One region of the Aneurinibacillus sp. XH2 genome, then DNA from elsewhere that is predicted to be linked to it. Evidence: riboswitches for the same ligand, from Rfam matches in the RefSeq annotation. Region 1 holds a riboswitch; the other holds the start of a gene.
What was found. A riboswitch is a leader RNA that binds a small molecule or an ion and turns the genes downstream of it on or off. The one in region 1 is predicted to bind cobalamin.
Positions count from the first base shown of each region.

Region 2: it holds a riboswitch for cobalamin, as region 1 does, so the genes downstream of both, ACH33_RS13535 (S-layer homology domain-containing protein) here and ACH33_RS16590 (ribonucleoside-diphosphate reductase subunit alpha) in region 1, are expected to answer to the same signal.

Region 1 is NZ_CP014140.1:3,342,879-3,347,546, reverse strand. It holds gene ACH33_RS16600 (LCP family protein) at 1-454, shown strand, start outside; gene ACH33_RS16595 (DedA family protein) at 493-1,104, shown strand; cobalamin riboswitch at 1,230-1,449, shown strand; gene ACH33_RS16590 (ribonucleoside-diphosphate reductase subunit alpha) at 1,636-3,855, shown strand; gene ACH33_RS16585 (ribonucleotide-diphosphate reductase subunit beta) at 3,879-4,668, shown strand, end outside.
Region 2 is NZ_CP014140.1:2,737,834-2,742,501, reverse strand. It holds gene ACH33_RS13545 (2-hydroxyacid dehydrogenase) at 1-727, shown strand, start outside; gene ACH33_RS13540 (Cof-type HAD-IIB family hydrolase) at 754-1,563, shown strand; cobalamin riboswitch at 1,689-1,889, shown strand; gene ACH33_RS13535 (S-layer homology domain-containing protein) at 2,088-4,668, shown strand, end outside.

The DNA of each region.
Region 1 (4,668 bases):
TGGGTACTATGATATTCTGCTGAAAAAAGGCTATCAGCACCTGGATGGTCGTAAAGCGCTGCAATATGTGCGTTTCCGCCACGACAAAATGGGCGACTTCAGCCGGACAGAGCGGCAGCGTAAATTCTTGAAAGCTTTGGCTGAAAAGGCGAAAAGTGGAACGAGTATCTGGAAAGTGCCGCGTGTGCTGGAGGCTATTTCTCCTTATGTAACGACTAATATGGGTTCCACCGATATGTTGCGTCTGGCAAACCTGGCCTATAAAATCGATCTGGAGAATCTACAGACGGAACAAATTCCGCCTTCTACGATTTTGCGGGAAAAAACGATTGGTGGGGCACAGGTAATCGATCCACGTGCAGAGCGGACAAAAGAATACATTCGTGAACTTCTGGAAAATCCGGTGGATGGCCAAGCTGAGGTAAACAAAGAGGTCAAGGGTTCTATAAACTGATTTTGTGTATAGGATAGTTGATAAAGGGGGACGGACTTATGGGAAAAATGCTTGAAACGATTGGATCCTGGATTACCGCCATTATCGACTATCTGGGGTATATGGGTGTGTTTCTCGGCATGCTTCTAGAAAGCGCCTGTATTCCGATTCCGAGCGAGCTAATTATGCCGTTCGCCGGTTTTTTGGCTTCTCAAGGCAAGATGGACCTGGTTTTTGCGATTGCGGCGGGAAGCTTTGGAGGCACGATCGGTTGCGTTGTCGCATATATCATCGGGCATCGTTATGGACATTTGTTGGAGGGGCCGCTTAGGTTCATCTTCCCGCTGCATGAAGTACGACGTGCGCAGCGCTGGTTGGCCCGGCATGGAGATAGTGTTGGGTTCTTTACTCGCTTGCTTCCGGCTATCCGTACGTTTATCTCCTTGCCTATGGGAATGGCACGTGCGCCATTTTTGCGTTTTATTGTCTATAGTTTTCTTGGCACGACGATGTGGTGTACGGCCCTTGCCTATGTAGGCTGGATTCTAGGTGAGAATTGGGCGGAGATTAAAACGTATTTACATTACGGGGACGCGTTTGTTTTGGCCGCGTGCGCGGTGCTTGTCATTTATTACTTGTGGAAAAGAAAAAAGCGAAGTCGTTTTGTATGAAGGAAGGCTCCTGGTTTTTGCCGGGAGCCGCTTTAAGTTAAGGAATGTTCTGCTTTCTTCTGAAATGCCCAAAAGGTTCCTTTATTAACCACAATATATTATGTTATAATCTCCTTATAAAACTAAATATAGGTAAGCTTTATGGTGTGTTTGCATGATTTTTTATCTTACTAAGAGATCAGGTAAACACTTAAAAGGGAAGACCGGTGAAAGTCCGGCGCGGTCCCGCCACTGTGAACGGGGAGCAACTCTTGGATTCACCACTGTTTCATAAGACTGAAATGGGAAGGTATAGAGAAGCGATGATCCGTAAGCCAGGAGACCTGCCATAAAGAAAGCACCGTTGGAACCACGAGGATGGGGAGGTGTAATCAGTCATGAGGGCGTTTGCCCTTTCTTAGGCGCGTTAAGCTTAGGCACAGGTATGCCTTTTTTCATTGCCTATTACAAGCATCCTTATACCCAACGGGAGAGGATGCTTTTTTTATTACCGCAAAGGAGATGGAAGAATTGCAAACATTTGTTTTTGATATGGATAAACAGGTTCCTTCACTCATCAGCGATATCTTGAGTGATTTTCCCCAATTAGATGCGGATGCGCTTATTCGGGGTACGTTCGCGAAAGGGAAACACAAAGAACTAACGGAACAAGAACTGGCGAAAATCGTTTCCATGTCAGCCGCGGAGCTGATCTCTAAAGAGGAGCCGGAATGGACCTATGTTGCAGCTAGAGCATATATCATTGCGCTGTATCACGAAGTGGCCCGAAGCCGTGCATACCCATTCAGACTTTCTCGTCCCTATGGTTCTTTTCTCGACCTGTTGGAGCAGTTAGTGGAAAAGGGCATTTATCAAAAGGAGATGCTAACGGCCTACCGCTTACAAGACATTATGGAACTGGAACAAGAGATCGATCCCGAAAAGGACAAGCTATTTACTTATTTGGGGATTGTTACTCTTGCCGAGCGGTATTTGGCCAGGGATTACACCGGCAACCTGTTTGAACTGCCCCAGGAGCGATTTATGATCATTGCTATGCACCTCATGATGCAAGAACCCAGAGAAAAAAGATTGGCGCTGGTGAAAGAAGCCTACTGGGCACTGAGTCATCAGTATATGACGGTGGCAACGCCGACTATGGCGAATGCGGGAAAAGCAAGGGGGGGCCAGCTTTCCAGCTGCTTTGTGGACACGGTTGATGACTCGTTGCAAGGCATCTACGATTCCAACACCGATATTGCCCGGCTGTCCAAAATGGGAGGCGGCATCGGCGTATATATGGGAAAAGTGCGGGCTCGTGGCTCTTCCATTCGCGGCTATGAAAACAAATCGAGCGGGGTTATTCCTTGGATTCGCCAACTGAACAACACGGCGGTAAGCGTCGACCAGCTTGGAACAAGAAACGGCAGCGTTGCTGTTTATCTCGATGTATGGCACAAAGATATCCTGGCTTTTTTAGATTTGAAAATGAACAACGGTGATGAGCGCTTGCGGGCGCATGACATCTTCACGGGTGTGTGTATCCCTGATCTTTTCATGGAAGCGGTAGAAAACAGAGAGGAATTTTATTTATTTGATCCGCATGAAGTTCGCAATGTAATGGGCTTTTCTCTGGAGGATTTCTATGATGAGGAGCCGGGGCAAGGCAGCTTTCGCGAACGTTACGAAGCGTGCGTCCGTAATGCCAGCTTGAGCCGTGTGACGGTACCGGCTATAGAAATCATGAAGCGGATCATGATCTCGCAGTTGGAAACGGGAACTCCGTTTATGTTCTACCGGGATACTGTTAACCGCGCGAACCCGAATAAACATGCGGGAATGATTTACTCCAGCAATTTGTGTACGGAAATTCTAGAGAACATGTCTCCTACAACGGTGTGCGAAGAAGTGTTACAGGACGGAGAGATTGTGATTCGGAAAATACCGGGCGATTTTGTTGTCTGCAATCTTTCCAGCATTAATCTGGGGCGTGCGGTACCCGCAAACGTATTGGAACGATTAATTCCCATTCAGGTGCGCATGCTGGACAACGTGATTGACGTAAATCAGATTGATGTTCTACAGGCCCACTATACTAACAAAAAGTATCGAGGCATTGGGCTTGGAGCTTTTGGATTACATCATCTGCTCGCCGTCAATAAAATCAGATGGGAAAGTGAAGAGGCGGTTAGATTCAACGATCGGTTGTTTGAACGAATCAATTATTTAGTCATTCGCGCTTCACTGGAATTAGCGAAAGAAAAAGGAGCCTATCCGCTCTTTTCAGGCAGCGAGTGGGAAAATGGAGAATATTTTGTCCGCAGACGTTATGATTCTCCCGAGTGGAAAGAACTCGCGAAAGAAGTAGCCGTATGCGGCATTCGAAACGGATATCTGATGGCCATTGCACCAACCGGCTCAACGTCGCTGATTGCTGGCTCCACCGCTTCTGTTGATCCAGTGTTCGAGCCGGTCGCTTATGAAGAGAAGACCACATACAAAATTGCCAATCCAGCTCCCGATTTGTCTTCTCGCACACTGTGGTACTACAAGGGAGCGTATCATCTGGATCAGCACTGGTCGATCAAACAGGCTGCCGCCCGCCAGCGTCATCTCGATCAGGGACAAAGTATCAATTTATATGTCCGTCCTGACATCCATGCCAGGGATTTACTACGGTTGCATATGGAGGCCTGGAAACAGGGATTGAAGACAACCTACTACATCCGCAGCCGTGCGATTGAGATTCATCAGTGCGAAGCCTGCACATAATAGCAGAAAGGGGAACGGAAATGCTGCAGCAACAGAAAGTTTTTGAGACAAACGCTCCAAACAAGTCAAACAAAATCATTAATGGCAAGTGTTCTGGGGTATTAAACTGGGACGATATCCGACACCCGGCCATGTATAAGCTGTACAAGGTGTTAATTTCCAACCACTGGATTCCGTCCGAGATTCCGATGAACAAGGACAAGCAGCAGTTTTCGGAATTGACACCGATCGAGCAGGACGCTTTTAAGAAAATTATCGGGCTTCTTGCTGTTTTGGATAGCATGCAGACCAATTTTGTGACCGATGTTGGGCAATACTTTACAGATTCCTCTCTGGTGGCAATTGCCGCTATTATTAACCAGCAGGAAGTGATTCACAATCAATCGTATTCTTATGTGCTCTCCAGCCTGGTTGATTACCAGACTCAAAAAGACGTATTTGAATACTGGAAACATGACGAGGTGTTGCTGGAGCGAAATCTTTTCATTGCAGACATGTACCAGCGTTTTCGGGATCAAAAAAGTCCTCAGACTTTCTTCGAGGGGCTTGTCGCTGACATGATTCTGGAAGGAGTTTTCTTCTACAGCGGGTTTGCTTTTTTCTACAATCTGGCTCGTCACCAGAAGATGCTGGGAACCAGTCAGATGATTAGCTACATTCAGCGGGACGAGGCTCAGCATACGTTCTTTTTCGGAGAAGTGTTTCAGCTTCTATTGAACGATTATCCTGAGTTAAATACAGAGAAAAACCGCGCCTTTGTGTATCACAAAATGCACCAAGCGGTTGAATTGGAAATGAAATGGGCTCGTCATG
Region 2 (4,668 bases), 610 kb from region 1:
GACGAAGCGCGGCATACGTGTTGGACATACGCCGGACGTGCTTACGGAAGCGACGGCGGATTTAGCTTTTGCCTTATTGATGGCTACCGCGCGCCGCTTGGGTGAAGGAATGGCTTGCATTAAAGAAGGGAAATGGAAGAATTGGTCGCCGATGTTTATGGCAGGGCAGGAGGTGTATGGTTCGACCCTTGGCATTATCGGAATGGGCCGCATTGGGGAAGGGGTCGCCCGTCGTGCCAAGGCGTTTGATATGCGTATTTTGTACCACAACCGGACACGGCGCCTGGAAGCAGAAGAAAAGCTCGGCGCCGTATATTGTTCGCTGGAGGAATTGCTGGATAAATCCGACCATGTGGTATTGCTAACGCCAGCCACAAAAGAAACGTACTATATGATGGGGGCAGCACAGTTTGCTCGCATGAAACGGACGGCTACATTTATTAACGTATCCCGCGGCACGAACGTGGACGAGGACGCGCTTTATCGGGCGCTGGTTAATAAAGAAATTTGGGCAGCAGGGCTTGATGTGTTTGAAAAAGAACCAATTCCTCCTTCGCATCCCTTACTTTCGCTCGATAATGTCGTAGCATTGCCTCATATTGGAAGTGCAACTGTACAGACACGTCTCCGCATGGCGATGGTAGCGGCGGAAAATGTGCTTCTAGGCGTAAAAGGCGAACGGTTAAGATATACGGCGAATCCCGATGTCTATGCATCATTATTATAAAGAAAAGATTCTGGATGGTGAAATATATGGCATACAAACTAGCTGCAATTGACATCGACGGAACGCTACTTACAGACGACTACCGGATTACAGAAAAAAACAAAAAGGCGTTGCGAGCAGCGGAAGAGGAAGGAGTACAAATTGTGCTTTGTTCCGGGCGCGCGCCTGTCAGCGTGCTTCCGATTCTTGAAGAAATCGGCATTCACGGTTATTTTATTTGTCATAACGGCGCGGTTACTACACACTCCAAAACGAAAGAAATTCTGCAGGAAAACGGTTTTTCTATGCAATCATTGAGAGGTGTGGTGGAGTACTGTCGCAGGGAAAATATTCACATGGACTTTTGCACCGCATTTGATATGTATACGGAAAGCATGGAGCGCGAAGACGTGCAACGGATGTACGCAAAATACCTCGCACAGCCAAAACTCATTCAGGATATGTTAACCGTGGAGGATAAGCTGGTTAAATTCACTTTATTTGGCACCGATGAACAGCTTAACAAAGCGTACGATGAATTTGCTGCGATGAATTTGCCGGTGCGGACGCTCCGCAGTGGTCCGTCTTATATCGATATTATTGATAAAGCGACTTCCAAAGGCGCGGCGCTAAGTAACCTTGCCGAATATTTAAATATTTCGCTGGCCGATACGATCGCTATCGGTAATTATTATAACGACCTTGATATGATTACTATGGCGGGAATCGGAGTAGCTGTGGCTAACGCACCGGAGGACGTAAAAGAAAAAGCCGACCTGATCGTCGCCTCTAATAATGAAAGCGGCGTGGCGGAAGCCTTGCAGCGTCTTGTGTTCGGGATGAAAAACTGCGTATAAAGACTTCCTTCGTATCGTTTCGCTGTTCATGTTGAGAAAATATGCATTCTATACAAATTTTTTCTTGAAATGTTAAAATATTATAGACAAAAAAGCGTCGAGACAGTATCATAAGAATAAAAATTGAATAAAGAGCGGGGAAAGGTGCAAATTGCCTGTGTGCTTTTTGCTTAAAAGGGAAGAACGGTGCAAATCCGACGCGGTCCCGCCACTGTAAATGGGGAGTGACTCCAGCAATATACGCCACTGTTTCTGTGATGAAATGGGAAGGTATGGAGAAGCGATGATCCATGAGCCAGGAGACCTGCCTTTCTCTAAGATGTTTCTGATTCTTCGGGGGGTGAGAATAAAGAAACGACAACAGTGTACAATACAGCTGGGCTTTTGTATGCTTTTTTTCTTGTATTGTTCCATTGTTTGTTATTGCAACATTTCATTGTATGTGAGGCCACCCTTGTATAAGGGTGGCTTTGTTTGTTATTGTGCATTGACATTTCTTTAAGAGCGAAGGGGGTAATGAGAAAATGGGTTTCAGAAATACATGGAAAAAGTATTTTGCTTTATTCACGATCTTCTTTCTTTTTATTTCTACAGTGTTAGGGTTTTCTTGGTTTCAACCGAAGCCGGCTTATGCTTCTATTGTACCAAAAATAAGAGGAGATTTGGGGAGCGATACTACAGTAACTCCTGATACAGTAACCGTACAAGAGCAGTCTACTGGCCATTCTGTTGGCATTGAAGAGGCGATTCAGACAGCGAGTCAGTATGCCCTGAGCCATAATCAACTATCTGAATGGGAAGCAATCGGGCTTGCGCGCGCTGGACAAGCGGTTCCGGCAAGCTATCTCGAAAGCATAGAACGGGAGGTCGCGGCCGCAAAAGGACAGTACCGTAAAGTAACCGACTATGAACGAATTGCTTTAGCGGTCAAAGCGGTAGGCGGTGATCCGACCGCAATCGCCGGCTATAACTTCATCGAAAAAATTTACAACAATTCTCGCATGACAAACCAAGGGCTCAACGGACCGATTTTTGCTTTAATCGCCCTTGACTGCGGAGATTACAAAACGCCTGAAGATGCGCAATGGAATCGCGAGAAGCTTATTGCTTACATTGTGCAACATCAATATGCGGACGGAAGTTGGCCGCTTTCGCCCGGAGCCGAAAGCAATCTCGATATAACGGCGATGGCGCTGACCTCTCTTGCGCCATACAAAAACCGTCCTGAAGTGCAAACGGTTGTTGATAAGGCGGTTGCTTATTTATCGGCTCAACAAAATGAAACGGGCGGATACACATTTCGTTTTTTGGGGGACGTAACGGAGCCGAGCGAGACTACAGCCCAGGTGATTATCGCTTTAACCGCGAATGGCATAGACCCGACTTCAGCCGCTTTCACAAAATCAGGAAAAAATTTGTTGCATCATTTACTTTCATACCGGCAGTCGGACGGAGGCTTTGTCCATGTAGCGGGCGGAAAAACGGATAGGATGGCTACGGAACAAGCGTTGCAGGCGCTGGTAGCATATGATTTATTTACGAAGGGGAAATCTCCGCTTTATCGCTTCGCGGCTCAGCCTTCACCACCAACATCGGAAAAACCTCCAACGGAACCAGGGTCGCCGCTTCCCGATGGATCAACACCGCCTGAAGGAGGAACGCCCCCGAATACACCTGTTCCTGTAAAAAAAACAATTACGCTATCCGTAATCGGGGATAGTCAGCGCGGCGTCATTTTGCCTGCTCAGTCGGTAGAGCTGAAGGAGGGGGACACAGCCTATACCGTTCTCCGGCGTATGTTAGGCAATAAAGTAGAATCTCGCGGTTCCGGGGCGACGCTGTACGTAGAAGCCATTGATGGGCTGGGGGAGTTTGATCGCGGTCCGCAGAGCGGTTGGATGTATTCGGTTAACGGCTGGTTTCCCAATTACAGTGCAGGCATTTATATGTTAGAAGATGGGGATGTTGTAGCCTGGCGCTATACGCTTGATCTCGGCAAGGATTTAGGTGCGTATTTTCTTGCGGATACGTACAAAGATGGAACATTTTCCATTCCGGCGCATGTTGAAAATGAACTTAACCGTATTGGTCTTACGCCGAATAATACACAGCCGATAAGCAAAGTGGCCACAACGACGGTTGTGCTAAATGCTGCCGAAAGAATGGATGCCAGGCAAGCGGAGCAGATAAAGCAATCGTTGGCTAATCATACGGTATCGTTACAACAGTCCGTTTCAGCCGCTGTCGAAAGCGTAATTAAAGATAATATGGATGAAGTACAACTCATCGTTCCAGCGCAAGCTTTATCCAAAACAACTTCGCTCACGATTACCGAACAGATGGTTCAACGTCCGGAGCTTGTCTCTGGGATATATGATTTCGGGCCGGATGGTACGAAGTTTAACAAATCGATATACATTATGATAAAAATTCCTATCGAAACGGAGCAATTACACGCTCTTGTATTGGCATGGCTGGACGAGCAGAAAAATGAGTGGATTCCGATCCCCGCAGTATTGGATGCGAAAACAGGTATTATTATCGGAAAAGTGGATCATTTCACAAAATTTGCGGTGATCGATCGCAGCAAAGTAGAGAAGACAGCACAGTCCATTCCATCGTTGGATGTGGAGATTGAATCTCTTTGTAAACGAATTCTCGCAAACGCAAGCGATGGTAATCTTACTGAATGGGGAGCGTTCGCGCTGGCCCGCGCTGGCCGCAAGCTCCCTCCGGGCTATCTTGCCTCCATCGAAAAAATGCTTAGAGAGAAAAATGGACAATTTCGCAAAGTAACCGATTATGAGCGCATTGCCCTAGCCGTGAAAGCAGCAGGAGGGAATCCAGCCAGCATCGGCGGTTACAATTTAATCGAGAAAATTTACAATCATGAGCATATGACCATTCAGGGAACAAATGGGCCGATTTTCGCGCTGTTAGCTTTTGATAGCGGTAAATACGAAATTCCTAATCATGCCAGATGGACAAGAAATACGTTGATCGACTGGTTGGTGCAGCAGCAGAATCCAAATGGTGGTTTTCCGCTTGTAAAAGGAGAGGAAAGCAACGTCGATATTACAGCGATGGCCATTACTGCCTTGTCTT